2 regions of the Spiractinospora alimapuensis genome follow, and region 2 is predicted to be linked to the other one. Evidence: riboswitches for the same ligand, from Rfam matches in the RefSeq annotation. Region 2 holds a riboswitch; the other holds the start of a gene.
What was found. Region 2 has a riboswitch for glycine ahead of gcvT (glycine cleavage system aminomethyltransferase GcvT). Riboswitches for the same ligand answer to the same signal wherever they lie in the genome.

Region 1 (15,291 bases), 1.5 Mb from region 2:
AACACGTCCCGGCGGGCTCGGAGCTGAGGAGCGGCGGGGCGTTCGACGTTCGGGTCGTGGTACGGCCTCGGCGCGTCGTCACAGCCGACGGAGGGCGACGCGAATCCGGAGGTCAGCCGCCGCCGTTGCGCTCGGCGGCGCGAATCCCGGCCGCGCAGGCACGCTGGACGGACCGGTGGTTGCGCAGTCGGGCCAGGACACCGAACGGTTCGAGTGGTCCCGTCGGTCCACCTTCGGCCACGGACGCGGTGAGTGTGTCCTCCCTGAGCCGGCCTCCACGACACCAACGCTCCCAGCGTTCGAAGTCGGGGCTGTGGGCGTGGGCGAAGGCGAACGCGCGCTCGGTGCCGCCGGCCAACGTGTGGCCGTCCCGCGCCCACAGGGTGATCTCGGAGCGGTCCCAGTCCGAGGCGGTGACGACGTCAACGCGTGGCGCGTCCTCGGTGCCCCGCACCAGCACGGCGTCGGTGGGACGGTCCCGCTTGGGCAGCTCCCGCTCGTCCGTGACGTCGGTCAGCCGCACGATGACCCGGCCGATCCACCACCAGTTCTCCCTGCGCGCCATCAGGCTGTCGGCACGCAGACGGGTGGGTGGGTGCTTGACGACCTCCTGCTCGAGGAGGTTCTCCACGAACCGGTCGCCGTCGGTGTCACGTGTGATGTCGACGCGCCCGGTCAACGTCATCGCGGGGGTCTCCTCCCTCAGCGTCGATCCGTCGGAAACGCTGAAGGTCGCGACGCCGGACCGTAGGCTGTCGAGCGCATCGGCGTGCGCGAACGGTAACGCGACGCATGGTTGTCCGTCCCAATCCAGCGGGACGACCGGAATACCCACCGGGCCGGTCGCGGCGACCCACGAGAGTTCGCCGACGGTCGATCGCCGCCAAACCGTGACAAGTTCTTGCACCTAATCCCCTAGGTGTGTGGACCGACTGATGTTAATTTCTTGTGAACTTAGCCGATCGTGAGGTTGGGCTGAACTCCCCGCACACCAAGAGCCGGGCACATCCCCAACCCGGCGTGGATCGATGGAGGCGACACAATGCCCGCGCCCGTCGTCGTGATCACCGTGCTGGCGCTGTTCGCGGTGGGATACATCTATTACTCGCGGTACCTGGCGACCAAGGTCTACGCCCTTGACGCCGCCTACACCACGCCCGCGCACAGTTATCGGGACGGAATCGATTTCGTTCCGACGAACAGGCACATCGTTTTCGCGCACCACTTCATCTCCGTCGCGGGCGCCGCCCCGATCGTCGGCCCGGCGATCGCCGTCCTGTGGGGGTGGGTCCCCGCGCTGATCTGGATCGTGGTGGGCACGATCTTCGCCGCGGGAGCGCACGACTTCGGAGCGATCGTCGTCTCGGTTCGCCACAAGGCCCGCAGCATCGGCACCCTCGCCAGCGACGTGGTCAACAAACGCGCCCGCGTTCTGTTCCTGCTGATCATCTTCTTCCTGGTCACCATGGTGAACGCGGTCTTCGCGATCATCATCGCCGGTCTCTTCATCGCCCAACCGGGTTCGGTCCTACCAATGCTGGTGACCATTCCCCTCGCCATCGGGGTGGGCCAGCTCATCTACCGACGGGGCACCGCGGCGATCGTTCCCTCGATCATCGCGCTGGTGCTGGTCTACGTCTGTATCCCGCTGGGTCTCCAGTTCCCGATCACCGTCGACCCGATCGCGAACGCGGTCGGACTCGAACCGGCGACGGTGTGGATCCTGTTGCTGTTCGTCTACGCCTTCTTCGCCTCGAGGCTCCCGGTGTGGATGCTGCTGCAGCCCCGCGACTACATCAACCAGCAGCAGATGCTCCTGGGTCTTGGCATCATCATCCTCGCGGTTTTCGTCACCTGGCAGAACATCGCCGCCCCCGCCATCAACGACGTTCCGGCGGGCACGCCGCCCATCTTCCCGATCCTCTTCATCACCGTCGCCTGCGGCGCGGTCTCCGGATTCCACAGTCTCGTCGCCTCCGGCACGACCTCCAAGCAGCTCGACAAGGAGACCGACGCCCGCTACGTCGGCTACATGGGGGTGTTGGGCGAGGGCACCCTCGCCCTGTGCTCCATCATGGCGGTCACGGTCGGACTGACGCTCTTCGCCAGCAACCCGACCGCGGAGTGGCACGCGCGCTACCCCGACTGGACCACCGCCGGGACCGACGCCCCGGGTCGTTTCGCCGAGGGCGTCGGCAACTTCACCGCGGCGCTGCTCCCCTTCCTCGAACGCGACACCGGGATGGCGATCGGCACGGTCTTCGGAGCCGTGGTGGTCATCAGCTTCGCCATCACCACCCTGGACACCTCGGTGCGTCTGCACCGCTACGTCATCCAGGAGATCGCTGACATCCTGCGGTGGAAGCTCATCGCCCGGAACATCACGCTGGCCACCCTGATCGCGATCGCGCTTCCCTTCGCCCTCGCCATGGCGCCGGGAGACTTCGCGCTCGGAACGTTGTGGCGCCTGTTCGGCACCACGAACCAGCTCACCGCAGGGCTCGCCCTCGCCGTCATCGCGGTGTGGGTCACCAAGAACCGGCGTAACCCGATCATGGTGATCATCCCGCTGGTGTTCCTCGTGATCATGACGACGTGGGCACTGGTGACCCAGGCCATCGAGTTCCTGACCTCACCGGAGCCCATCGACGCCTTCGTTCTCGGCCCGCTCGACCTGATCATCCTGGGGCTCGCGATCTGGCTCATGGTGGAGGCCGCCATCGCACTGGTACGGGCGTGGTCGACACGCGACGCCGCCCCCACCGCCACAGAGGACGCCAGGCCCGTGGACAAGGCGGCGGAGCCAGGCGAGTCGTGACGGGGGGCCCGCGCGTGTCCGTGCCGCTACGGTCGTTGGTGGCGTGGTTCGGCCACACGCACCAGGCGCTGTTCGTCTCGCCCGCCCGTACCCAGGCTCGACGCGAGGCGCGCCAGCGCCAGGACACGCTGCGGGCCCTGCTGCTCCTGGAGTCCCTGGGGGTGGAGGGTCCCGTCGCCTACGAGACCCTCGACCTGCTCCCCTACCTGGTCGCGGACCTGCACGAGTGGCACTTGCGCCTGGGGCGGGACCAGTTCGGGGTGCCCGGGGGGTGCTGTTGAGACGCGGCTGGTGGAGGTGGCGCGGTCGCGCATCCGCGCGCGGCACCGAGTGGGAACCCCACGGCGCCCCCTCGATAGTGCTCTTCGGCGGCAAGGGCGGCGTCGGCAAGACCACCCTCGCCGCGGCACACGCCCTGAACTGTGCCGACGCGGGGATGCGGACGCTGTTGATGTCCACCGACCCCGCCCACTCCCTCGGTGACGCCCTCGGCGTGCGACTGGGGGATCGTCCCGTGCGGGTCGCCCCCGACCTGTGGGTGTGCGAACCCGACGGCCCGACCGCCGTGCGACGCCGGATCCGCCGCATCGTCGACGACGCCTACGCCGCGCTGCCGCGGGAGATCATGCCCGCGGTCGAGCGGCACCTCAAGCACGCCGAGGCCGCTCCGGGAATGGCGGAGTCCGCGTTGACCGACCTGCTCGTCTCCGCGATGGAGGACGTCCCCGACCGGTGGGACCGTCTGGTGGTCGACAGCGCCCCCACCGGCCATCTCCTGCGCATGATCGAGCTGCCCACACTCATGGCGCCGTGGGTCCACGGGCTGACGGAGCAACGCGAACGCGCCCTGGCCACCCAGACATCCGACCCCGGCGACACCGAGGGCGCGACGTCGGACCACGGAGACGACCCGTTGCTGGACCGCCTGCGTGCGCGGCGGGACCGGATGGAACGTGCGGCGCGGCGACTGCGTAGCGACGCCGCGGTCCGCCTCGTCCTCCTGCCCCGACGCGTGGTCCTCGCCGAGACGGTTCGGGCCGCTGACCACCTGCGCGAATCAGGGTTCCCCCTGGCCGGTCTGGTCCTCAACCAGGTTCCCCCGGACGCCGACCCCGCCGTCCTCGCGGCGGTGCGCGCGGCGTTCCCCGACCTCCCGATGACCGAGGTCGCGCTGCGCCATCCGGAACCCACGGGAGTGGACGCCCTGCGCGGACTGCTTTCCTGACCCACGGACCCACGGACCCACGGACCGGTCGGGGTTGCGGAAAACATCTCACTGTTCTACGTAGTGGATTCGTGGTTGCGCTGGTCGTGGGCCGACAGCCCCCGGGAGGTGCGCACGGGGCGCGCTGGACACGAGTGCGTCTGTCTTTCGGTGGAGGTACCCCGGGCCACGGTTTGGGTAGGCTCATCAGCGAAAGCCAGGAGGTTGGGGTGGCGATCCATACGAGTCGGGCTGTGGCCCCCAGCGCGCGCGTCTGGACGGTTCCAAACGTCCTCAGCATCGCGCGCCTGCTGGGCGTGCCCGTGTTCCTCTGGCTCGTCCTCGTCCCACAGGCCGACCTCTGGGCACTCCTCGTCCTGGCGCTGGCGGGCGTCACCGACTGGCTCGACGGCAAGATCGCCCGGGCCTGGAACCAGATCAGCCGGCTCGGCGTCATTCTCGACCCGATGGCGGACCGGCTGTACATCTTCGCCGCGGTCCTCGGCCTCGTGGTCCGCGACGTGGTTCCGGTGTGGTTGCTCGTCGTGCTCGTGGTGCGCGACGTGTTCATCGTGGCCGCGCTGCCCCTTCTCCGCCACCACGGCTACGGGCAGCTCCCGGTGAACTTCGCGGGCAAGGCGGCGACCCTGTGTCTCCTCTACTCCTTCCCGCTGCTGTTCGTCGCGGACTACGCCGGCCCCCTCTCCATCGCCGCGCAGGTCACGGGATGGGCGTTCGCGATCTGGGGGACCGGACTGTACTGGTGGGCCGGAGGCCTGTACGCGATCCAGACGTGGCAGTTGATCACACGCCAGGACCCATCCACGGGCGGCGGGGGCGCGGTGTCACGGGACACCGCGAACGGGTCGCCCGACTCATGACACCCTGAACGCGCTGGGCCGCGTTGTCCGGCGCGCGGAAGGAGCGGGAACAGCGATGAGAGCCGTCGTCATGGCCGGGGGCGAGGGGACGCGTCTGCGTCCCATGACCGCCAACCAGCCCAAACCCCTGCTGCCCGTCGTCAACCGCCCCATCATGGAGCACGTGCTGCGGCTGTTGCGCCGCCACGGCTTCGACGACACCGTCGTCACCGTCCAGTTCCTCGCCACCCTCGTGCGCAACTACTTCGGGGACGGTGAGGACCTCGGCATGCGGCTGCGGTACGTGGCCGAGGAAGTGCCGCTGGGCACCGCCGGGAGCGTGAAGAACGGCGAGGAGTACCTGCGCGACGCCCCCTTCATCGTGATCTCCGGTGACGCGCTCACCGACATCGACCTCGGCGACATGGCCCGGTTCCACCGGGAGAACGGCGCCATGGTCACCATCGGATTGACCCGCGTGCCCAACCCGCTGGAGTTCGGCATCATCATCGTCGACGACGACGGACGGGTCCAACGCTTCCTGGAGAAACCCACCTGGGGCCAGGTGTTCTCCGACACCGTCAACACCGGCATCTACATCATGGAACCGGAGGTGCTGGACCACGTCGCCGCCGGTGAGGTCGTCGACTGGTCGGCCGACGTCTTCCCCCGCCTCCTCGAGCAGGGAGCCCCCCTCTACGGCTACGTCGCCGACGGCTACTGGGAGGACGTCGGTACCCACGAGAGCTACCTGCGTGCCCAGGCCGACGCGCTCTCCGGCCGGGTGCGCCTGGACATCGACGGCTTCGAGCTCTCCCCCGGGGTGTGGGTGGGCGAGGGGGCCGAGGTCCACCCCGACGCCGTCCTCAAGGGCCCGTTGTGCGTCGGTGACTACACCAAGGTCGAGGCCGGCGCGGAACTGCGCGAGTACACCGTCCTGGGCAGCAACGTGGTGGTACGCCAGGACGCGTTCCTGCACCGGGCGGTCGTCCACAACAACGTCTACGTCGGCGCCAACACCAACCTGCGTGGCTGCGTCATCGGGCGCAACACCGACATCATGGCCAGTACCCGGGTCGAGGAGGGGGCCATCGTCGGTGAGGAGTGCGTCATCGAGTCCGAGGCCTACCTCTCCGACGACGTGAAGGTCTACCCGTTCAAGACGATCGAGGCCGGCGCCGTCGTCAACACCAACGTCGTGTGGGAGTCGCGGGGCCAGCGGTCCCTGTTCGGGCCGCGCGGGGTGTCGGGTCTGATCAACGTGGAGATCACGCCGGAGCTCGCGGTGCAGCTCGCCAGCGCCTATGCCACGACCCTGAAGAAGGGGTCCATCGTCTCCACCTCCCGTGACGCGTCCCGGGCCGCGCGTACGCTCAAGCGCGCCGTCATCAGCGCGCTCACCGCCGGCGCCATCGACGTGCAGGACCTCGAGGTGGTCCCGCTGCCGGTCGCCCGCTTCCACACCGGTCGCAGTGGGGTCGCCGGCGGGATCGTCCTGCGCACCACGCCCGGGGACCCCCAGTCGGTCGACATCGTGTTCCTGGACGAGCGGGGCGCCGACCTCTCTCCCGCGGCGCAGCGCAAGCTGGAGCGGGTCTTCACCCGCAAGGAGTACCGGCGCGCCTTCCCCGGGGAGATCGCCGAGCTCTCGTTCCCCACCCGCGCTCCCGAGAGCTACGCGCACGAGCTGCTGCGGTGTCTGGACACCAGCGGCATCGCCGAGGCCGAGCTGAAGGTCGTCGTCGACTGCGCCGGGGGAACGGCGTCGCTGCTGCTTCCCGGTCTGCTGGGCCGGATCGACGCCGAGGTCCTGACCGTGAACAACCGACTCGACGAGGCCTCACCCACCGACACCGTGGCCAAACGGATGCGCGACATGGAGCGGCTCGGCGAGCTGGTCTCCTCCGCCCGAGCCGACCTCGGCATCAGGTTCGACCCGGTGGGGGAGCGGCTGTCCATCGTGGACGAGCACGGTGGCCTGGTGGGCGACGAGCGGGCCCTGCTCGTGGTGCTCGACCTCGTGGCCGCCGAGGTGGGCCGCGGCAGCGTGGCGTTGCCCGTGACGACCACGCGACTGGCCGAACGGGTGTGCGCCGCCCACGGTGTCACCGTGCGCTGGACCCCGACCGCCACCGCGGAATTGACCAAGGCGGCGATGGACGAGGAGATTATCTTCGCCGCCGACGGACGCGGAGGATTCGTCTTCCCCGAGTTCACCCGTACCCCTGACGGGATCGCCGCCTTCGTGCGCCTGCTGGGCCTCGTGGCGCGTGCCCGGCTGTCCCTCAGCGAGATCGACGCTCGGATCCCCAGGGAGCACCTCCTGCGCCGCTCGGTGCCCACACCGTGGGCGGTCAAGGGAAGCGTCATGCGTGCGGTCGTGGAGGCCGCCGGCGACCGCGAGGTGGACACGACCGACGGAGTGCGGGTCGTCGAACCCGACGGAAGCTGGGCCCTCGTACTGCCCGACACCGCCGAGCCCGTCACCCACGTGTGGGCCGAGGGACCGGATCGTGACGCAGCGCAGCGACAGTTGGAACACTGGGTGAACGTCGTCGAGGGTGCCGAGGGGTGACGCGGTGCCCCGAAGGTGCAAAGCACGGCCCGTGATGGTTTAGAGTCGGGTGTTCCAAACGGTTCCAGCACGGTAGAGGGGAAGGGACCGACGACGCACCGTAGCGACACCCACGGTCTTTGGTCCCGGCGTGGACCGAAGGCGGCACCGCGGGTAACGTGAGGGCGAGCGAGTCACAGCCTGTCGCCGGGCCCATCACTCCTCCGGACGCGTCCGCGCGTTCGCGTACGCTAGCCCATTGATCGAGCACCGCCGCGTGCGGGAGGAGGACGAGCCGAGAAGATGCCAGGCGTTCACTGCACGCAGTGCGGTCACGCGGTCCCTGATGACGCGCGCTTCTGCTCCAACTGTGGTTCCCGAATCGCTGCGCCCGCCGGCCAACAGGGAAAGCCGGCGCCGCGTAACGAGCGTGCCGGCGAGACCACGTCGACGATCTCCATCGCCGGGATCCAGGCCTTGGACACCGAGGGAGAGTCGGGGGCCGAGGACGCCGAGCCCGACCTCGGCTCGGTGGACGCACTCCCCGCGGGGACGGCGCTGCTGGTGGTGAAGCGCGGCCCCAACGCGGGCAGTCGGTTCCTGCTGGACAGCGACGTGACCACGGCGGGCCGTCATCCCAACAGCGACATCTTCCTCGACGACGTCACCGTCTCACGGCGCCACGTCGAGTTCTACCGACGCGGCGGTTCCTTCGGCGTACGCGACGTGGGCAGCCTGAACGGCACCTACGTCAACCGGGAGCGCATCGACGACGCGGAGCTGGGCGGCGGGGACGAGGTCCAGATCGGCAAGTTCCGACTGGTGCTCCTCACCAACCCACGCCAGGGCTGACGGGCGGCACCCGGAAGGCTTCGTGGCGTCACCAGGTAAGGTTTGGACGGGGGGCGGACCGGACAGCTTGTACGAAGAGGACACAAGCGGACGCGGCCGGCCTACTCGGGCGAACTTCGCGGTCTCCGTGCGCGGTGAGCGGCGGGAAACGTGAGGGTGAGATGACCACGCATCCGGGTGCCCTCCCGAACGCGACGAGTCGTGGGACGGAGCCGCAGTGAAGCACATGGAGGTTGTCGGCGTCCGGGTGGAGATGCCGTCGAATCAGCCCATCGTCCTGCTCAAAGAGTCCGATGGCGAGCGGTACCTACCGATCTGGATCGGCGCTGTGGAGGCCACGGCGATCGCGCTGGCTCAGCAGGGCGTGGTTCCGGCGCGGCCACTGACACACGACCTGTTTCGCGACGTTCTCGAGGCGTTGGACGCCACGCTGAACACGGTCAACATCACCGGGTTGCAGGACGGCATCTACTACGCTGAGCTCGTGTTCTCCAACGGGGTCGAGGTCAGCGCGCGGCCCTCGGACTCCATCGCCCTCGCGTTGCGGATGGGGGCGGCGATCTACGCTCGTGAGGACGTGATCGACGAGGCGGGGGTTCCGATTCCCGACGAGCAGGAGGACGAGGTCGCTCGATTCAAGGAGTTCCTCGACCAGATCAGTCCGGACGATTTCGGGCGTACGACCTAAACCCGTTCGCGGATCTCGCGACGCGCCGCGCGTGTCGTTGACGCTTTACGGCCGACCGGCCTACCTTCATCAAGGAGCAACCTGCGGCGTTGCATCGTTTCTCCCCTATCGGATGCCGCGGGTCGAGGAGCCGGAGGTTCGGCGTGGCGGTAACCAGAGGCAAGCGGCAAGCCGCCGAGCACAGGCCATCAACGTTCCGACGATCCGGGGAACCGGAGCCGTTGTGTGACGAAGAGGACGTGTCGGCACTGTCCACGGACATGGGCTACCGAGGGCCAGCCGCCTGCGCTGCGGCGGAGATCACCTTCCGTCAGCTCGACTACTGGGCGAGGACCCGTCTGGTCGAACCGAGTCTGCGCTCGGGCACCGGCGGCGACGGGCTGCGCCTCTACAGCCTCCGCGACATCCTGATCCTCAAGGTCGTCAAACGACTGCTCGACACGGGCATCTCGCTGCAGCAGATCCGCGCCGCGGTCCACCATCTCCGCAATCGGGGAACCAGTGACCTCGCCCAGATCACCCTCATGAGCGACGGCGTGAGCATCTACGAGTGCTCCACCGCCGAGGAGGTCGCCGACCTGCTGCAACACGGGCAGGGCGTGTTCGGGATCGCGTTGGGCAAGGTGTGGCGGGAACTCGCCGGCAGCGTCGAGGCCATGCCGGGTGAAACCCTCGACGCGCCTGACCCCGCCGGGTTCCCCGCCGACGAACTCGCGCTTCGCCGCCGTCGCAAGACCGGTTGAGATCCCTCCCTCACCGCCCACGCTCCGAATCCCACGGACTCGCACCCGTCCTGTCGCGGTGACGCACCGCGTGTGAATGATCGCTCTGGGTCGTAGGAGTGTTTCGTGTTCCGCGTGAGAGGCGTTGTCCCGACCCGTGAGGGGGTTGGTGGTTGGGTCGCCGCACCCGGCACGAGTTATGATGGGATCACAAGTTAACCGGTGTCGCTATTGGGGTGACACCACAATGTGCCGCTGATACCGCGCGGGAGAGTCCCCACACAAGGGGGCGCCGAAGGGGCAACATCCCCGGAACCTCTCAGGCCACCGGACCGCGTGGTGGAGGCCACTCTGAAGCCACCCGGCGACAGAGGGGGACCCTGCAACGGGGCTGACAACCACCGCGACAGGAGGTCTCCGTGGCCGACAACGAGAACAAGCAGACCGCGAACCCCCGATTCGCCGACCGCCACATCGGGACCACCCCCCAGGAGTGGGACACGATGCTGGCCGCCATCGACCGGTCGGGCGTCGAGGAACTGATGGACGCGGCCGTGCCGCACACGATCCGCACCGACACCCACGCCAGCGGCGTCCTCCCCGCGCCGGCGACCGAGGCCGAGGCGCTCGCCGAGCTGCGCTCCCTCGCCGCCCGCAACCAGGTCCTCACGTCGATGATCGGCCGTGGGTACTACGACACCCTCACCCCGCCGGCCATCCGGAGAAACATCCTGGAGAACCCGTCGTGGTACACCGCCTACACCCCCTACCAGCCCGAGATCTCCCAGGGCCGTCTGGAGGCCCTGCTCAACTTCCAGACACTGGTCAGTGACCTCACGGGGTTGCCCATCGCCGGCGCGTCCCTGCTGGACGAGGCGACGGCCGCCGCCGAGGCGATGACGTTGGCGCGTCGCGCCACCAAGGGCGACCGCGACACCTTCGTCGTGGACGCCGACGTCTTCCCCCAGACCCTGGCCGTGCTGCGGACCCGCGCGGAGCCTCTGGGCATCAGCCTGGTCACCGCGGACCTCTCGCAGGGCCTGCCCGAGGGTGAACCCTTCGGTGTGCTGGTGCAGTACCCGGCCGCCTCGGGTGCGGTCCGCGACCCCCGCCCCGTCATCGAGGCGGCGCACGAACGCGGGGCCCAGGCCGTCGTGGTCGCCGACCCGCTCGCGCTGACCGTGCTGCGCGCCCCGGGGGAGCTCGGAGCCGACATCGCCGTCGGGTCGATGCAGCGTTTCGGGGTCCCCATGAGCTTCGGCGGTCCCCACGCCGGCTACATGGCGGTCCGCGAGGGACTCCAGCGTCAGCTTCCCGGGCGCCTGGTGGGTGTCTCGGTGGACGCCGCCGGGCTTCCCGCCTACCGGCTCGCGCTGCAGACGCGCGAACAGCACATCCGCCGGGAGAAGGCGACCAGCAACATCTGCACCGCTCAGGTCCTGCTCGCGGTGATGGCCGGAACCTACGCGGTGTACCACGGGCCGCGCGGGCTGCGGGCGATCGCCGAGCGGGTGCACGCGCACGCCGAACAGCTCGCGGCGGCGCTGCGCGGCATCGGTGTCGAGGTGCCGCATCCGCACCACTTCGACACGGTGCAGGCGCGGGTTCCCGGGCGCGCCGACGTGGTCGTCGCCGAGGCGCGCGCCGCGGGCGTCAACCTGCTGCGGGTGGACGCCGACACCGTCGGGGTGTCCTGTGACGAGGCCACGACCGGCGAGCACCTCGACACGGTGGTGCGTGCGTTCGGTGGTGCGGGTGCCCACGACGTCGTCCCGGAGGGTGCGTCGATTCCCACCGGTCTGCGTCGGGGTATCGACTACCTCACCCACCCCGTGTTCAACAGCCACCACAGCGAGACGTCGCTGGTGCGCTACCTGCGCCGGCTGGCCGACCGTGACCTGGCCCTGGACCGCACGATGATCCCGCTGGGGTCGTGCACCATGAAGCTGAACGCCGCCGCCGAGATGGAGGCCATCACCTGGCCCGAGTTCGCCGGCCTGCACCCCCTGGCCCCGCTGGACCAGGCCGAGGGGATGCTGCGGGTGATTCGGGACCTGGAGCGCTGGCTCGCTGACGTCACCGGCTACGCGGCGGTGTCACTGCAGCCCAACGCGGGGTCCCAGGGGGAGTTGGCGGGTCTGCTGGCCATCCGCGCCTGGCACCACTCGCGTGGGGATCACCAGCGGGACCTGTGTCTGATCCCCTCCTCCGCGCACGGCACCAACGCCGCGAGCGCCATCATGGCCGGCATGCGGGTCAAGGTGGTCGCCTGTGACGACAACGGCAACGTCGATGTCGAGGCGCTGCGGGCGGAACTGGACGCCAACCGGGACAGCGTCGCCGCGATCATGGTGACCTACCCGTCCACGCACGGCGTGTACGAGGAGTCGATCGCGGAGGTGTGCTCGCTGGTGCACGACGCGGGCGGCCAGGTCTACGTGGACGGCGCGAACCTCAACGCCCTGCTGGGATACGCCAAGCCCGGCGAGTTCGGTGCCGACGTGAGCCATCTGAACCTGCACAAGACGTTCTGCATCCCGCACGGAGGCGGCGGTCCGGGGGTGGGCCCGGTCGCCGTACGGTCCCACCTGGCGGACTTCCTGCCCAACCATCCGGGACAGCCCGACGCGGGGCCGGTCACCGGCGTCGGTCCGGTGTCCGCGGCGCCGTTCGGCTCCGCGGGGATCCTCCCGATCTCCTGGGCCTACGTCCGAATGATGGGCGCGGACGGTCTGCGCGCCGCCACGCAGGGCGCGGTGCTCTCGGCCAACTACGTCGCCAGCCGCCTCGCTCCGCACTACCCGGTGCTCTACACCGGAGCCGAGGGGCTGGTCGCCCACGAGTGCATCATCGACGTGCGCCCCCTCACCAAGAGCACCGGGATCACCGGGGAGGACATCGCCAAGCGGCTCATCGACTACGGGTTCCACGCGCCGACGATGTCGTTCCCCGTGGCCGGCACGTTGATGGTGGAGCCCACCGAGAGCGAGGACCTGGCCGAACTCGACCGGTTCTGCGACGCCATGATCTCCATCCGGGCCGAGATCGAGCGGGTGGCCGCGGGTGAGTTCGACGCGCACGACAACCCGCTGAAGAACGCGCCCCACACCGCCGAGATCGTCGTCGACGACGAGTGGAAGCACGCCTACACCCGTGCCGAGGCGGCCTACCCGCTCGCGTCGCTGCGCCGGGACAAGTACTGGTCGCCGGTGAGTCGGATCGACCAGGCCTACGGCGACCGCAACCTCGTCTGCGCGTGCCCTCCGCCGGAGGCATTCGCGGACTGATCGAGCCGGGAACCGTTAGTCTGGGCCAAATCGAACCCCACCCCCCGGGAAGTGCCCAGACATGACGGCAACGGTAGGAGGTCCCGCACACGGTGCGGGAGAGGAACCCGGCGGCGAGACCGCGGGGGACCTGTGTGACCAGGCGCGGGACCTGGCCAACGGCGGACACCTCAAGCGTGCCGCGCGACTGTACGAGAAGGCCGCGCGCCACGACGGGGGCGCCGGCCAGGCCCGCGCGCTGTTCGGGCTGGCGGTCGTCCGCTTCGACCTCGGCGACGTCGAGGGGGCGCGCGAGGCGGACACGCGGGCGATCGAGACCGGACACCGGGAGTACGCCCCCCGGGCCGCCCATCACCTGGCGCTGTGCCGTGAGGAGACGGAGGACCCCGAGGGGGCCCGGGTCGCCTGGCGCACCGTGCTGGAGCTCGGCAACGAGCGTTACCTGGCGGCGGCGCACCACGGCCTCGCCCGATTGGCGGAGTCCGAGGGTGACCTCGCCGAGGCCGCCCGCCACTGGGAGGGGGTCGAACGCCACGCCGACGCCGACCCCGACACCGCCGTCACCGCGGCGGCCGACCACGGGCGCCGCCTGTTGGCCCGAGGCGACACCGAGGGCGCGGCCCGCCAGGTGAAACGGGGACGGGCCCAGGAGACGCAGGGGCGAGACGCCTCCCTGGGACTGGTGAGCGCCGCGGTGCACCTCGAACGTGCCATCGTCGAGCTCGGCGGCGTGCTCGACGACGAGGAGCGCGACCCCGAGGCGACCCGCCTGCAGGCCCCCGAGGATCGCGCCGCCATCGTGGAGCTCCTGGCCCGACTACTCGCGCTGCGCGGCGACCCCGGCGCCGCCCGTGAGGTGTGGACCCGCGGCGTCGAACACCGTGACGTGGAGCTGGCCGCCGGAGTCCAGGATCGGCTGCGGCGCGGGTTCCTCACCCCGGAGCTGGCCGCACCCGACGACGGGACGGAGCCGGACGCGGCCGCGGAGCCCTGGTGGGACGGGTACGTGGCCGCCGCGGTGGCCGACGACAGCCTGCCCCTGCTCACCGGGGAACTGTTCCTCGCGCTGACGCAGATGCACGCCCACCTGGGCTCGGTACACGCCGCGGGCAGTGCCACGCCGGTGGACGCGCTGTGGGCCGCGGTCCTGTCGGGCCTACGGGTCCCCAGCGACTACGCCTGGGGCGCCTCGTTGCACGCGGACTTCGCCGACCGGCTGAGTCAGGCCTCCGGCGGCCATGCCGTCCTCCCGGAGAACTGGCCGGACGAGCCGTGACGCCGTGGCGCCACGACCCGCCCGGCACCGATCCCGCGCGGTCCGGGTGTGCGTGCGTCCGGTGTTCACACCACGGACGTGGGCGCGGGGACGGGGCGACCAGCTCATCGCCCCCGAGTGGCGAGCTGGTCGGGTCGGGAGGAGTTCGCGAACCGTTGGGCGGTGCCGGTCCTAGACAGGAACCGGACGGTGCGGGGCGATGATCTCGCCGTCCGGGAGGAGTTCGCCGGTGTCGTCGAACAGGAGAACACCGTTACAGAGCAGACTCCATCCTTGCTCCGGGTGCTCTGCGATCACGCGGGCCGCTTCACGGTCAGGGTCCTGCGCGGTCGGGCAAAGTGGGATGTGCCCGCACATTGGTGTGCCTTTCTGGTACGCACCGCGATTCCCGGTGCATTGTGTATCGCAACAACACGGTAGCGCTGTGTGTCGCCAAACACCGGGATTCCGCATATGGGCTCGCCCAAACACCCGAAAAACCATCAGGGCGGGCCATGGAAGTGGCCCAGCGATGGCCCGTTCGGACGGTGCGCGGCCCCCCGGTGCGCGTTGCCACCGCAGAGGTGTCCCGCGTCGCTAGATTGGGGCCATGCAGAAGGTGGAACTGGAGACCGACGGTGGTCCGGCGCGCGCGTGGATCGGCGAACCGGACGGAGCGCCACGGTTCCTGCTGGTGACGACGCACGGCGCGGCCGGGGGAGTGGACTCGCCGGACCTGACGAGCCTGCGGGACGCGGCCGTGGCCGCCGGCGGCGTGGTCGCGGCCGTGGAACAGGTCTACCGGGTCGCGGGCCGTCGCACCCCGGGTGGTGCTACCGCGCGTCAGGACGCGCTGTGGCTGCAGACGGTGCGGCAACTGGCGGACCGATACCCGGCCCAGCCGTTGCTGCTCGCGGGGCGCAGCAACGGGGCCCGGGTCGCCTGCCGCACCGCCCGGGAGCTCAACGCCCGCGCGGTGGTGGCACTCGCCTTCCCCCTGCACCCACCGGGCAAGCCCGAACGGTCCCGCGCCGCGGAGCTCCGTGGCTGC
Region 2 (15,291 bases):
GGGCGTTGGAACGCGCCCGCGCCACCCTGTCCATGCTGGAGCCCGACGACGACCTCGCCACCGCCCAGGGCGACGCCCGGCGGGTGCAGGAGCCGCTGAGCGACTCCGGGGAGCGCGCGGTCCTGCGGCACGGCATCGCCGTCCTGGAACGCATGCTGCGTACGCACACCGAGCACGAGACGCGCCTCGCCCGCGACGTCGGCAAGAATCCCGACGTGCGCCTGCCCAAGGTCGACCTCAACCGGGAGTTCCGGACCCGTTTCCCCTGGTACCAGCGGATCTGGGAGTTCCTGCACGCCCGGCGGGTGCGCACCCACCTGGTCAGCGGCGTGGAGTTCCAGGTCGCGGTGTTCATCATCGCCCCGCTCGTCGGATCGGTGAGTACTGCGGCGATCCTGTGGATAACCGTGGCTACGGGTGTTTTGCTCCTCGCCTTCGAGGCCGTCATCATCTATAAGTTGTGGTTGTCGACGAAGGATTTCTTCCGCGTCGTCGACGGCATCGAGGGGTGCGTTGACGTTCGGCCGGTCGCCCGACGTGGAGCCCGACCAGGCCGGTCCGGCCTCCGGGGAACCGCGTGGCGCGGACGACACCGGCGATGCCGGTGACGCCGAGGGCACTGACGACGGCGACGGCGCTGACAATTCGGACTCCGCGGTGAGAGGGTAGTTGGCTATGGCACGAACGAGCGGTGCGGGACGGCCCACCCCGGTGGAGTTGCGGCGAGAGATCGAGGCGGCGCAGCGGCGCCTGACCGCGACGGTGGACGAGTTGGCGGAGCGGGCGAGTCCGCGCGGTATCGCCAAGCGGGGGCTGCGTGACCTTCGCGGCGCCGGCGAGGCGCTGTTGGAGGAGGCGCGCGCGGTGGCGACGGGCGCCCAGACGGTGCGCCGAAACAGCGAGGTCGTGGAGCCGCCGCAGGGTAGCGTTCTCCTCAAGGGTGACGACGAGGTCGTGAGCACCTATGAGCCCCGCGCCCTACCGCCCGGGGCCATCGTCGTCGGTGTTGGGGTTGGTGTCGTGGCGGCCGCTGGAGTCGTGATCTGGCTGCGTCGCCGCAGGAGGAGGATCTGATGGACCGTCGGGACTACGTCCTCACGCTCTCGTGCCCGGACCGGCGTGGGATCGTGGCGGCGGTCGCGGGACTGCTCGCCGAGCACGGCTGCAACATCACCGAGAGCCAGCAGTTCGGCGACGCCCACACCGGACGGTTCTTCCTCCGCGTCCAGTTCGCCATGGAGGACGGGCACTCGGACACCACTCTGCGCTGGGCGTTCGCCGCCCTGGCCACCGACTTCGGTATGGAGTGGCAGATCCGCTGGATGGGGGAGCGGCCGCGCCTGCTCGTTCTGGTCTCCACGCTCGGACACTGTCTCAACGACCTGCTGTTCCGACAGAGCAGCGGCCTACTCGACGTGGACATCGCCGCGGTCGCCGGTAACCACACCACCCTGGAGCCGCTCGCCCGCTCCTACGACGTCGACTTCCACCACGTCCCGGTCACCCCCCGACACCAAGCGGCAGGCCGAGGAACGCATTCTCGGCCTCGTGGACTCCTACAACGTCGACCTGGTGGTGCTCGCCCGCTACATGCAGATCCTCTCCGAGGACCTGTGCGCGAAGCTGCAGGGGCGGGTCATCAACATCCACCATTCCTTCCTCCCCAGCTTCAAGGGCGCCCGGCCCTACCACCAGGCACACGCCCGCGGCGTCAAGCTCATCGGGGCGACCGCGCACTACGTCACGCCCGACCTGGATGAGGGCCCGATCATCGAGCAGGAGATCCAGCGGGTCGACCATGCCCACAGCCCGGAGGAACTCGCCGGGGTCGGGCGGGACCTGGAGTCCGCCGCCCTCGCCCGCGCCGTGCGGTGGCACGCCGAGCGGCGCGTGCTGTTGAACGGCTCCAAGACCGTCGTCTTCAGCTAGGCGGCGGCGCGTCGCGTCCCCGACCAGCGGGTGGCCTGGGCTCGGGCCAGGGGAGGCCCCCCGCCCGCCGGACGTCGCCACGGGGTGGCCTAGAGTCGGGCACTGACAACGAGCGCGTCGAATCCGACGCGCGCACATAAACCGCGGGAGCTCGCGCCTTGGCGGGCTGAGAGGGTGGCTGGTCCAGGGGACCGGTGTCGCCGACCGCAGAACCTGTTCGGGTAATTCCGACGTAGGGAGGCGTGCCAATCATGACCGCACTTGACGATCGTGGCGTTGAACCCCAGGTGACGACCGGTCCCATTCCGGGATCGCGGAAGGTCCACCACACCACCCAGGACCCCACCTCCGGGACCACGCTGCACGTGCCAAGTCGCCGCGTCGATCTTTCCAACGGCACCCACATCGACCTGTACGACACCTCCGGCCCTTACACCGATCCGTCGCGACGGATCGACCTCCGGGCCGGACTCGACCCCATCCGCACACCCTGGATCCAGGACCGTGCGCCGGTCGACGGCGCGGTCACCCAACTGGCCTACGCCAAGGCCGGTCGGATCACCCCGGAGATGGCCTACATCGCCACCCGCGAGGGCGTGTCGCCCGAGCTGGTGCGCGAGGAGGTGGCGGTCGGGCGCGCCGTCATTCCGGCCAACCGGTGCCATCCCGAGTCCGAACCCATGATCATCGGGAAGAACTTCCTGGTGAAGGTGAACGCCAACATCGGTAACTCGGCGGTGTCCTCCTCCATCGAGGAGGAGGTCGACAAGCTGGTGTGGGCCACCCGGTGGGGCGCCGACACCGTCATGGACCTGTCCACCGGCAAGCGCATCCACGAGACCCGGGAGTGGATCCTGCGCAACTCCCCGGTCCCCATCGGCACGGTTCCCATCTACCAGGCCTTGGAGAAGGTCAACGGGGATCCGGCGAAGCTGAGCTGGGAGCTCTACCGGGACACCGTCATCGAGCAGGCCGAGCAGGGCGTCGACTACATGACGGTGCACGCCGGCGTGCTGCTGCGCTACGTGCCCCTCACCGCCAAGCGCGTGACCGGCATCGTGTCCCGCGGGGGCTCGATCATGGCGGCGTGGTGTCTGGCCCACCACCAGGAGAGCTTCCTCTACACGCACTTCGAGGAGCTCTGCGAGATCCTGCGCCGCTACGACGTCACCTTCTCCCTGGGGGACGGGCTGCGTCCGGGGTCGATCGCCGACGCCAACGACGAGGCACAGTTCGCGGAGCTGCGCACCCTCGGCGAGCTGACCCACATCGCCCGCGCGCACGACGTCCAGGTGATGGTGGAGGGCCCCGGCCACGTCCCGCTGCACAAGATCGCGGAGAACGTGCGACGGGAGGAGGAACTCTGTGGTGAGGCGCCCTTCTACACGCTGGGCCCGCTCGCCACGGACATCGCTCCTGGCTACGACCACATCACCTCGGCGATCGGCGCCGCCCAGATCGGGTGGCACGGGACCGCGATGCTCTGCTACGTCACCCCGAAGGAGCACCTGGGGTTGCCCAACCGGGACGACGTCCGTGTCGGGGTGGTGACTTACAAGCTCGCCGCGCACTCGGCGGACCTCGCCAAGGGGCATCCGGGTGCCCAGGAGTGGGACGACGCCCTGTCCAAGGCACGGTTCGAGTTCCGGTGGGAGGACCAGTTCCATCTGGCCCTCGACCCGGAGACGGCGCGCTCCTACCACGACGAGACCCTGCCCGCCGAGCCGGCGAAGACCGCGCACTTCTGCTCGATGTGCGGCCCCAAGTTCTGCTCCATGCGGATCAGTCAGGACGTGCGGGCCTACGCCGAGGAGCACGGCCTTTCCACGGTTGAGGCCATCGACGCCGGTATGAAGGAGAAGGCCCAGGAGTTCAGCGATCGCGGGCGCAACGTCTACCTACCCGTCGTCGACTGACCCACGACCCCAACTCCGCGGGGCCCCTCCTCACGTGAGGAGGGGCCCCGCGGGCTGAATGAGGGGTGGATGGTGACGGGGCGAGGCGGAGGACGCCGACACCGCACGCGGAAGCGATCCCCGCGACCTCCGCGTATCGGGCGAAACCCCCCGCGCGGACGGCGGCCACTCGCCAACGCGTCCACGAGACCGCGATGGGCCACCGTCGCCGTCATTCGAAAGCGGAGACCCACTCGCGCGGGCGGCCCCCTGCACACTGGACCGCCCTCCGGCCGTGGCTGGCTGAACTCCTCCTGACGGACCGGCCCCTGGACGGGTTGTGACCACGGCTTCGGAGGCCGAGGCCTCACGATTGCGGCGTGTGGGGGCGGGACCCGGTAAGGATCAGGTCAGCGGTCCCGGACACAGCCTCTTCGTAGCCGGTGGCGGTTGATCGCCGCCGCCGTGGCCGCGGTGAGGGCGCTCGTCGCGCTGAACCGTGCCAGGTATGCCGTGATCCGGCGGCGACGCTCCGCACGGAGGGCCTGGGCCTGGGCCTCGGCCCGGGCGCGCAGCAGGAAGGAGCCGCCGCACAGCGCCTGGTCGAACTCCTGGGGGCGCCACCGCGCCACCCAGGGCCCTCGGGGCAGGTCGCCGTCCGGAGCGGGCGGGCCCTCCCGGGGGACCAACCGCGCGGCTCCCGAGCGGCTGTGGAGGGAAACCGGACTCGGCCCGCGATAGCTGAGCCGCCCCGGTGCGTTGGCGATCAGTTCCACCAGGAGGCGTGCGGTGGCGCGGGCGTCGCCCAACGCGGTGTGTTGGTGGGTGGGGGACCAACCACCCAACGCCTCGGAGGCGCGGGGCAGCGAGTAGCGGGACAGGTCCACCTGGGCGCGCAGGGTGCGTAGCGTGCACAGCCCGGCCAGCCCGGTAGGCAGGCCCGCGGGTCCGAACTGACGCGACAGGAACCGCTCCTCGAAGTCGAGGTTGTGCGCGACGACGACCGCGCCGGAGATCAGCGTGGAGAACGAGGCGAGCACCTCCGACACCGTGGGCGCGTGGTAGACGTCGGCGTCGGTGAGGCCGTGGAAGGGGGTTCCGTCGATGGGAACTCCCGGGTTGACCAGGGTGGAGGCCTCACCCAGGACCGCTCCGTCGCCCCGGACGCGAACGACGGCGAACTCGCAGACCCGGGCACCCCGGTCCGGTCGAAGACCGGTGGTCTCGAAGTCGACGACCGCGAACTGCAGTCGACGCGGGTCGGTTCCCCCGCCCCGGCGCAGGGCGCCGCGCCGCAGTTGCCACCGATCGTGTGGTGCCCTGGTCACTATTGCGGCTCTCTTCCTCGTTTCCTCGTTCATCAGTACGAGTTCGTGCTGCCGACCGACACTATCGTGCGGATCGGCGGGTCCTTCGGGGGCGCACGGCGAAATCCCGGCCCTGGTCGCGGGAAGACGGTTTGGTTGTGACGCGTTGATCCCAAGTGAGGTTCCCGTCGCGTCGCGCCACACCCCGTTGTGGTGCGCGGCGGGGACCGTCCACCGGGGCCACGAGCGCGTGACGGGACGGTCACCCCAATCCTCGCGCACCGCCGGGCCCCACCGGGATCGCCCCACCCTCTCAGACGACTTGGATGCCACGTGGAGGTCGGATTGCGAATCGTGATCGCGGGAGCCGGAATGGCGGGACTCCACGTCGCGGAGTCCCTACGGGGACAGGGTTTCGACGGCACCATCACCCTCGTCGGTGCCGAGTCCCACCCACCGTACTCTCGGCCGCCCCTGTCGAAGGAGTTCCTCACCGGGAAGGGCCGTGGCGACGACGTCGGCCTCCGGGGTTCGGAGGAGCTCGACGCGCTGCGGCTGGACCTGCGACTGGGGAACGCGGTCGTCGCGCTCGACGCGCAGGATCAGACCGTGACATTGGGCGACGGCACCATCCTCACCTACGACCGCCTGGTGATCGCCACCGGGGTCTCGCCACGCCGCCCCGACACCGACCTCGCCGGGGTGCACGCCCTGCGCACGCTGGAGGACGCGGGGCTGATCCGCGACGCGATCCGCACGACCAACCGGGTGGTCGTCGTGGGCGCGGGATTCATCGGGGCGGAGATCGCCGCGAGCGCCCGCGCCCTCGGCGCTGAGGTGACCCTGCTGGAGGCGGCGACGACCCCCATGACACGGGCGGTGGACCCCCGGATCGGGGCGGTCCTGGGGGAACTGCACCGCGACAACGGGGTTGACCTACGGCTCGGTTCACCGGTCGCGGCCTATGAGGGCGACGGACGGGTCGAGCGGGTGCGGCTCGCCGACGGCAGCGCGGTCGACGCCCCCATGGTGGTCGTCGGCACCGGCGTCACCATGAACACGGAGTGGCTGCGGGGCTCGGGCGTCGACCTCGACCCCGACGGCTCGGTGCGCTGCGACGAGTACTGTGCGACGTCCCTGCCCAACGTCTACGCCGCCGGCGACCTGGCCAGTTGGCCCCACCCCCTGTTCGGTGGTCGCCTTCGGTTGGAGCACTGGACCAACGCCGCCGAACAGGGAGCGGTCGTCGCCCACAACCTCCTCGCCGAGGTGGGGGAGCGCACCGCCTACACCCCGGTCCCGTACTTCTTCTCCGACCAGTACGGCATGAAGATCCAGCTCCTGGGCCAGGCGGCGCCCGCCGAAACGGTCGAGTTCGTGCACGGTTCGCCCGAGGAACGCAAGTTCGTCGCCTTCATCGGGCGTGGCGACCAACTCGTCGGCGTCTTCGGGCTGCGGAGCACCCCGAAGGTGATGCGGTACCGGCCGTTGCTACACCAGGCGACCTCCTGGGCCGAGGCGTTGGCGGCCGCGCGGTAGTTCGCGCCCGTGGGTCGTTTCGCGCGGCTGGGCCGCCTTTGCGGCCGAGCCGAATCCTCCCCGGCGCGCCGGACGACACGCGGGGGCGGTCTGGGTGGCCCGCGATCTCCCGATCCGCAGCGTGTGACCTCGGCCCGCCGGCTACGCTGGATCCGCTACCGGCGTTGAGGAGGAGTAACGGGAATGGCACGGACCAACGACAGGCGGGTTGTCAGCTACGAACCGCTGATCGCCCCCGCGGACCTGGCCACCGAGCAGCCGATGGGGCCGGAACAGAGCGCGGTCTGCGAGGACGCCCGGGCGGAGGTCACGCGCATCCTCAACCACGAGGACGACCGTCTACTCGTCGTCGTGGGCCCGTGCTCGGTGCACGACCCGGCCCAGGCCATCGACTACGCGACGCGGCTGGCCGAGGTGATGCCCCGGCTGAGCGGCGACCTGCGCATCGTGATGCGGGTCTACTTCGAGAAGCCCCGCACCACGGTCGGGTGGAAGGGGCTCATCAACGATCCCGGGCTGGACGGGAGCTTCGAGGTCCACCGGGGCCTGCGCGCCGCCCGCGAACTCCTGCTGAACATCGGTTCGCTGGGTGTCCCCAGCGGCACCGAGTTCCTCGACCCGATCACCCCGCAGTACATCGCCGAGGCCCTCGCCTGGGGCGCCATCGGTGCCCGCACCACCGAGAGCCAGGTGCACCGTCAGCTCGCCAGCGGCCTCAGCATGCCGGTGGGCTTCAAGAACGGCACCGACGGCGACGCCCAGGTCGCGGTGGACGCCTGCCGTGCCTCGGCCGAGCCGCACACCTTCTTCGGGGTGGACCCGGCCGGCGCCGGGTCGGTGGTCACCACCGCCGGTAACCCCGACTGCCACGTGATCCTCCGCGGTGGACGCACCGGCCCCAACTACGACGCGGCCGGCGTCGCGGCGGCGCTGGCCACCGTGCGCTCGGCGGGGCTCCCCGAACGCCTGATGATCGACGCCAGCCACGCCAACAGCGGCAAGGACCACGAGCGCCAGCCGCTGGTTGCCGAGGCGATCGCCGACCAGGTCGCCGCCGGCCAGCGCGGGATCGTCGGGGTGATGCTGGAGAGCTTCATCGTCCCCGGCGCGCAGCGGCTCGGCGACCCCGCGACGCTCACCTACGGCCAGAGCATCACCGACGCCTGCATGGGATGGGACACGACCGTCACCGTGCTTGAGCGGCTCGCCGAGGCGGTGCGCAAGCGCCGGTCCAACTAGCGAGAGTCGGCGGTCGGGCGGCGCCCGTGTCGGGGTGCCGCCGGCCCGCGAGAACCGCCACTGCTAAGCTGGCGTGGGCTGTCGAACCCGCACGGGAGAGAGTCCTCGCCGCCAGCGGGGACCGCCGAAGGAGCAATTCCTCCCCGAAGAACCTCTCAGGCGTTCAGGACCGTGTGGGTGAGCCAACTCTGGAAAGCAGGGGCTCTGGTCTCTCGCCGAAGGTGCAAGCCGCGCCAGCACCACCCGAGAAAGGGACACGCGGTGAAGCTCTCAGGCACCGATGACAGAGGGGGAGGGTTGAGGCGTCGTGTCTAGAAGTCGTCCATCCCCTCGGGAGTGCCAGTGAAAGAACCCCGCCGCACACCTCTCTACGAGGTGCACCAGAACCTCGGAGCCACCCTCGTCGACTTCGCCGGCTGGCAGATGCCGGTTCGCTACGCCCGCGAGAGCGAGGAACACCTCGCCGTGCGTCACCAGGCGGGCCTGTTCGACCTTTCGCACATGGGCGAGATCCGGGTCACGGGGCGGCAGGCGGGCGACGCCCTGGACTACGCGCTCGTCGGCGCGATGTCCACGCTGCGTCCCGGCCGCGCCCGCTACTCAATGATCACCGACGCCGAGGGCGGCGTCCTCGACGACCTGATCACCTACCGGCTCGGTGAGGACGAGTACCTCGTCGTCGCCAACGCGGCCAACACCGACGTGGTCGTGGACGCGCTGCTGGAGCGGGCCTCCGGCTTCGACGCCCAGGTCATCGACGACTCCGCCGACTACGCCCTGCTCGCGGTGCAGGGCCCCAACGCCGTGACCATCCTCGCCGGCCTCACCGACACCCCGCTCGACGAGATCAAGTACTTCGCCGGCTACACCGCTACGGTCGCCGGACACGACGTCCTCCTCGCGCGGACCGGATACACCGGAGAGGACGGGTTCGAACTTTTCCTCCGAGAGCCCGAACGGGCGCCCGCGCTGTGGGAAGCGCTGACCGACGCGGGCCGCGACCACGGGCTTCTCCCGGCCGGACTCTCCGCTCGGGACACGCTGCGCCTGGAGGCCGGCATGCCCCTGTACGGGCATGAGCTCTCCCGTGACGTCACTCCGTACGAAGCTGGGCTTGGGCGGGTGGTAAACCTGGAGAAACCCGCGGATTTCGTGGGGCGCTCCGCGCTGCGGGCGCGCGCGGAGGCCGGCCCACGCAGCCGTCTGGTGGGTTTGGTCGGACGCGGACGGAGAGTGCCCCGTCAGGGGTACGCCGTGTTGCACGAAGGTGCCCGAGTCGGCACGATCACCAGCGGGGCGCCCTCGCCGACGGTAGGGCGCCCCATTGCGATGGCATATCTGGACACCGAAATCGACGCCGGCGGCGAGCTGGCTGTGGACGTTCGTGGCAGACCGGAGCCCGCCGACGCGGTCGAGCTGCCGTTCTACAGGCGTCAACGCTGAGGGCGTCGTCTGTTGGAATCAAGGAGTACGGAGTTGAGCGTTCCTGCCGAGCTGGGCTACACGAGCGAGCACGAGTGGGTATCCGTGACCGACGGAGTCGCCACCGTGGGGATCACCGCGTACGCGGCCGAAGCCCTGGGCGAGATTGTCTATGTGGAGGCGCCCGAGGTGGGCTCCTCCGTCACTGCCGGAGAGACGTGTGGCGAAGTCGAGTCCACCAAATCCGTCAGCGACATCTATTCGCCGGTCGACGGGGAGGTGGTTGAGGTCAACCAATCCGTCGAGGACGATCCGGAGACCGTGGGGAGTGACCCCTACGGTCAGGGGTGGCTGTTCAAGGTCGAACTGGCCCAGGACCCCGAGGACCTGATGACCCCGGAGCAGTACACAAGCCTCATCGAAGGAGAGAGTTAAGCGCATGTCCAGCCTCCTCAACCAGCCGCTCGCGCAGGTCGACCCTGAGGTAGCGACCGCGGTGGACGCGGAGCTTCGGCGCCAGCGTGACACCCTGGAGATGATCGCTTCGGAGAACTTCGCTCCGCAGGCGGTTCTAGAGGCACAAGGGTCAGTGCTCACCAACAAATACGCGGAAGGCTACCCCGGGAAGCGTTACTACGGCGGCTGCGAGCATGTCGATGTGATCGAACAGCTCGCGATCGACCGGGCCAAGGAACTGTTCGGCGCCGAGTACGCCAACGTGCAGCCGCACGCGGGCGCGCAGGCCAACACGGCCGTCTACTTCGCACTGCTCAACGCCGGCGACACCATTCTTGGTCTGGACCTGGCCCATGGCGGCCATCTCACGCACGGGATGCGGCTGAACTACTCCGGGAAGATCCTCAACGCCGTCGCCTACCACGTGGACGAGTCCACGGGGCTGGTGGACTACGACGAGGTCGCGAAGCTGGCGAAGGAACACCAGCCGCGCATGATCGTCGCTGGGTGGTCGGCCTATCCGCGTCAACTCGACTTCGCCCGCTTCCGGGCGATCGCCGACGAGGTGGGCGCGCTGCTGCTGGTTGACATGGCCCACTTCGCGGGCCTGGTGGCCGCGGGACTGCACCCCAACCCGGTCCCGCACGCGGATGTCGTCACCACGACGACGCACAAGACCCTGGGTGGTCCGCGTGCTGGACTGATCCTGGCCAAGGAGGAGTACGGAAAGAAGCTCAACTCGGCCGTGTTCCCGGGGCTCCAGGGCGGGCCGCTGGAACACGCCATCGCCGGTAAGGCCGTGGCGCTGAAGATCGCCGGATCCGAGGAGTTCAAGGACCGGCAGCGCCGCACGCTGGCGGGTGCCCGAATCCTCGCCGAGCGGCTGTCGCAGTCCGACGCCTCCGAGGTCGGTGTCCGCGTCCTCACCGGAGGCACGGATGTCCACCTGGTGCTGGTGGACCTGCGTGAGTCGGAGCTGGACGGGCGTCAGGCCGAGGACCGGCTGCACGAGATCGGGATCACCGTCAACCGCAACGCGGTCCCCGGGGACCCGCGTCCGCCGATGGTGACCTCCGGACTACGGATCGGGACCCCGGCGCTGGCGACCCGTGGATTCTCCGAGGAGGACTTCACCGAGGTGGCCGACGTCATCGCCGCCGCGCTCCGGCCGGACTTCGACGCTGAGGCTCTCAGCGCTCGGGTCACCGCGCTGGCGCGCAAGCACCCCCTGTACCCGGGGATCGGCTCCTGAGAGCGGGGGTGACCCGGCCCTCGCGGCCGGGTGACCCCCGACCCTCGGGCGCACCTCCCCGGCGGAGGCCCGCCGGCCGTTCGATAGCGTGGGTGGTCGGTGCCGGCACGGGGAAAGGGCAGGCGTGGGAACTCGACTCATCTTGTGGGACATCGACCGGACCCTGATCGACTCCGACGGGACGGGATACGCCGCATTCGCGGCGGCCTTCCGCGAGTTCACCGGCCTGAGCGACTTCGAGCGCACCCAGGGCCCGGGCCGCACCGAGTGGAAGTGGTTCACCGAGACCCTGCACGCCAACGGCATGCGTGACCCCGGTGACTGGTTCCCCCAGTTCCGTGACCTCCTGGTCAAGGAGTTCGCCGAGCGGGCCAAGGAGATCACCCCCGAGACGATCCTCCTGCCCGGCGTCCCCGAGGTGCTACGGCGGACCGCGGACCACCCGGACATGGTGTCCTCGCTGCTGACCGGGAACTCCAAGGCCAACGCCCGAGTCAAGATGGAGCTGGCACGGCTGGACCAGTACCTGGACCTCGAGTCCGGGGCCTACGGTGACGACCGCGAGGAACGCCCCGACCTGGTGCCCCTCGCCCAGCGGCGCGCCCACGCCACCACCGGCATCCGGTTCGACGCCGACTCCACCGTTCTGGTCGGGGACAGCCCCAACGACATCCGCGCGGCCAAGGAGGGCGGCGCCCGGATCGTCGCCGTGGCCACCGGCGTCTTCACCGCCGACCAACTCTCCGCGGCCGGCGCCCCGGTCGTCCTGGACAATCTTGGCGACGTCCCGGCCACGCTGGCCGCGCTGGTGAACTGACCGCTCAGGCAACCGCCCGTTGGACGAGGTCGCGGATGGTGGCCGCGGCGTCGTCGGTCATCGTGGTCAGGGCGAAAGAAGTGGGCCACAGGCCGCTTGAGTCGTCGAGGTTCGCCTCCTCGTTGAAGCCGAATACTGAATAGCGTGACTTGTCCATCTGCCCGCTGCGGAAGAAGCACACGACCTTCCCGTCGCGCGCGTAGGCGGGCTGCCCGTACCACAACTTGGGCCGCAGCTCCGATGCGGCCGTCGTCACCAGGTTGTGCACCCGCTCGGCGAGGGCACGATCGGACTCCGGCATCTCCGCGATCCGCTCATGCACCGCCTGTTCCTCCGCGGCGGCCTTCTCCTCCGCTCGCCCCCGTCGTTTCTCCGCCTTCAACTCGGCGGCGCGTTCCTTCATCGCCGCGCGCTCGGCGGAGGAGAACCCCGCTCCCGTCGCCCCGCTCTCGGCGTCGCCTGACCCTGGAACGGCGTTCATGGCACTCATCCTCCCGCTGTCGATGTGGACACGAGCCACGTTAATCGAGGTCAACCGGCTCCGGCTTCTCCGATTCTGCTCAACTCATCCGTTCAGGGGCGCTGGGATCGGTGCCCGCCTCGCCGATGCGGCTTCGCCGCGGGATGGGATCATGCGCGCCATGGACGAGCACTGGCGGAGCGACCGAATCGGCAGCGCGCTCGAGGGACGTAACCCCACGGTGCTGCGGAGGATGACGGCGGGATTCGCGGCGATCGGCGACGTCCAGTTCCTGCCGGGATACTCGGTGCTCCTGGTGGACGATCCCGCGGTGACACGGTTGTCCGAGCTGCCCCGAACACGGCGTAGCGAGTTCCTGTCCGACCTGGACGCGTTGGGAGAGGCCGTGGAGCGGGCCAGCGCCCGTCGTGACCCCGCGTTTCGCCGGGTGAACCTGGAGATCCTCGGAAACACCGACCCGTTCCTCCACGCGCACGTGTGGCCACGGTTCGACTGGGAGCCGGCCGAGCTCGTGTCCCGACCGGTGTGGCTGTACCCCGCCGCGCGGTGGAGGGATCAGCGATACGCGCTCGCCGCGCGGTACGACGGGGTGCGCGCGGCGATAGAGGAGGAGCTGTCCCGCCTGGCCTGACGGCCCGTGTGGGCTGGGGCGGGGAAGTGGTCAGGCCGTGGGGGCGGTGGCCTCGACGGCCCCCCAGGTGAGGTCGTCGAGGTGGGGCTCGAGCATGGTGGCCTCAGCGAGGAGGGTGCCTGTGGCCTGGGATCCCATCTCCGTTGTGAGCGCGGCCTCGTGCTCGCGGACGAGGGCGTAGAAGCGGCGCCACGACTCCCGTTCGTCGGGGAGCTCGTGGTACGGCCCGGGGACCAGCCCCACCTCACGGAGGGGATCGGACCACATCGTGGTGTCGTTGGCTGCGAGGTCGGCCAGTGGTTCGGCGGCGGTGAAGAGCAGTCGCCCCCCGGGGCGCAGGATCCGTCGCGCCTCGGTCAGGGCGGACAGGGGATCCGGGGCGAGCGCCAACGCGTCCACACTGATCACCGCGTCCGCGGCGGCGTCCTCCACCCCGGTGTCGTCGAAGGTGCCGGTGTGGAACGTGGCCCGACCGTCGGGAAGCCACGAGGGGGCGCGGTCACTCGCGATCTCCACCGCGGCCGACGACCAGTCCACTCCCACCAGTCGCGTCCCCGTGGCGCGGGCAAGCCACAGCCCCGGTCCGCCGAGGCCGCAGCCGAGATCCACGACCGTGGAACCGGGGGCAGGGCGCAGGCGGGACACCATCAGCCCCAGGAGCCGCCAGGGGCAGCCGCTGTTGGGAGCGACCTCCGAGGGGTACTGCTCGCCCCAGGCACGGGACCACAGGTGGGGCAGCAGGGAGCTGGAGTGCTGTGCGCGGAACTGGGCGTCGAACGCGGCGGGCGTCATCACCGGAGGCTCGTCGGTCATGCGCTCAGTGTGTCAGTCGAGGGATCGGCCGGTCCGCGCGGCTCGACGCTGGGAAGCGGAGCCAGGGTGCGGGAGAACCGGCAGGGAAAATAACCGCGCCGGTGGAGGCTCCCCCCAGAGACCTCCACCGGCGCGAGACCGTGGGCTGAGGAACCACGCGGAGCATGATCCCTCGCTGTTACCAATTGTAGCCCACGGGATACTCGGTCATGGCCCAAATGGGACAGTCAGGGGCCGTTGCCCTGGTCACAGCCGTTGCCGCGCACGAGTGACCACACTATGAGAGCGATGCCGGCCGCCGAGACCAGCAGCGACGCGATCGGGACGGTGATGTCGGTCAGATCCACCGTCGACGTGGCGCGGACGAGAGTGGCCAGAGAGGCGGTTCCCAACAGCGCGGCGATCACCTCGATGACGGCGGCGACGGTGATCGCGGCGAAGCCGGCCACCGCGACACCCCGCAGCCAGAGCCCTCGGCGTGAGGGCCCGGGGACCCTCACCGCCACGACGGACCCCGCACGGTGATGTGTTGCCGTCATCTGCGCTCCTCAGGGAACAACAGCCGTATACGGCTTATCGTAACCATTTCTTGCCGAGGAGTAACGCTTTGTGTTACCAGAGTGTGTCGGAGGGTCCCTCCTGCTCCGCGGGGTTCAAGAGTTCTGGACCGTTGTTACGGACGCTGTTGACCGCGGTGCCCACCTCGAAGATCTCCAACTCGTCGGTGGGCGTGTGGGTCAGGAGCTCTCGCAGGCGCGCCGGGTCCGTCGCCGGGTCGAGCCAGGTGTCCCAGTCCGTGGGCGGGAGGACGACCGGCATGCGCTCGTGGATGTCGGCCAGGGCCGGAGCCGCCTCGGTGGTGATGATGGAGCAGGACCACAGCCACGCGGCCGGGTCGTGTTCGTCGCGGGTGGGGTCCCGCCAGCGTTCGAAGATGCCGGCGAAGGCGAGCGGGGACCCGTCCTGGTAGCGCACCGCGAAGGGGCGTTTACGGGAACGCGCCTTGCGTTTGGTGTGCCCGGGGTCGGTGGCGGGCGAGGTTCCCGACTCGGCGCGGTCGGCGTCGCCCTTGGCGACCAACTGCCATTCGTAGTAGGCGTCGGCGGGGATCAGGCAGCGCCGACGGGCGAAGGCGCGGCGGTAGGCCGGCTTCTCGGCGACGGTCTCCCCACGCGCGTTGATCATCTTGTAGCCGACGTTGGGCTCCTTGGCCCAGGACGGCACCAGTCCCCAGCGCAGGGTGCACAGCGACCGCTGGTGCGGGTCCGTGCCCTCGGGGCGGTTGGCCGGCTGTCCCAGCACCGCGTACACCTGTGAGCCGGGAGCGATGTTGTAGTCCGCCGCCACTTCCTCCAGCGGCGGCCAGGCCCGCGGGTTGCGGAGCTCGTCCGGGGACGGTCGCGTGAAGTCGAACTGCAGTTGCAGCTCGTGGGTGTCCCGGGACTGCGCATAACGTCCACACATATCGCCCCAGCGTAGATCCTCCCGGTGACCGAAGCGCGGGGACATC

Region 1: linked by a shared signal. The riboswitch ahead of gcvP (aminomethyl-transferring glycine dehydrogenase) and the one ahead of gcvT (glycine cleavage system aminomethyltransferase GcvT) in region 2 are both predicted to bind glycine.

What each region holds. Positions count from the first base shown of each region.
Region 1 covers NZ_CP072467.1:831,327-846,617, reverse strand. The annotation lists gene J4H86_RS03980 (hypothetical protein) at 113-685, opposite strand; gene J4H86_RS03975 (carbon starvation CstA family protein) at 1,043-2,818, shown strand; gene J4H86_RS03970 (cory-CC-star protein) at 2,857-3,099, shown strand; gene J4H86_RS03965 (ArsA family ATPase) at 3,090-4,043, shown strand; gene J4H86_RS03960 (CDP-alcohol phosphatidyltransferase family protein) at 4,277-4,903, shown strand; gene J4H86_RS03955 (mannose-1-phosphate guanyltransferase) at 4,959-7,457, shown strand; gene J4H86_RS03950 (FHA domain-containing protein) at 7,740-8,288, shown strand; gene J4H86_RS03945 (bifunctional nuclease family protein) at 8,506-8,976, shown strand; gene J4H86_RS03940 (MerR family transcriptional regulator) at 9,120-9,719, shown strand; glycine riboswitch at 9,955-10,043, shown strand; gene gcvP (aminomethyl-transferring glycine dehydrogenase) at 10,118-12,985, shown strand; gene J4H86_RS03930 (tetratricopeptide repeat protein) at 13,047-14,261, shown strand; gene J4H86_RS03925 (DUF5999 family protein) at 14,433-14,618, opposite strand; gene J4H86_RS03920 (alpha/beta hydrolase family protein) at 14,851-15,291, shown strand, end outside.
Region 2 covers NZ_CP072467.1:2,378,014-2,393,304, reverse strand. The annotation lists gene J4H86_RS10890 (CDP-alcohol phosphatidyltransferase family protein) at 1-608, shown strand, start outside; gene J4H86_RS10885 (DUF3618 domain-containing protein) at 676-1,074, shown strand; partial or broken gene purU (formyltetrahydrofolate deformylase) at 1,074-1,929, shown strand; gene thiC (phosphomethylpyrimidine synthase ThiC) at 2,181-3,845, shown strand; gene J4H86_RS10870 (3'-5' exonuclease) at 4,235-5,152, opposite strand; gene J4H86_RS10865 (NAD(P)/FAD-dependent oxidoreductase) at 5,477-6,670, shown strand; gene J4H86_RS10860 (3-deoxy-7-phosphoheptulonate synthase) at 6,854-7,909, shown strand; glycine riboswitch at 7,992-8,091, shown strand; glycine riboswitch at 8,092-8,206, shown strand; gene gcvT (glycine cleavage system aminomethyltransferase GcvT) at 8,246-9,352, shown strand; gene gcvH (glycine cleavage system protein GcvH) at 9,386-9,766, shown strand; gene J4H86_RS10845 (serine hydroxymethyltransferase) at 9,771-11,039, shown strand; gene J4H86_RS10840 (HAD family hydrolase) at 11,164-11,856, shown strand; gene J4H86_RS10835 (iron chaperone) at 11,861-12,337, opposite strand; gene J4H86_RS10830 (diadenosine tetraphosphate hydrolase) at 12,498-12,968, shown strand; gene J4H86_RS10825 (class I SAM-dependent methyltransferase) at 12,999-13,781, opposite strand; gene J4H86_RS10820 (hypothetical protein) at 14,009-14,320, opposite strand; gene J4H86_RS10815 (SOS response-associated peptidase) at 14,394-15,245, opposite strand.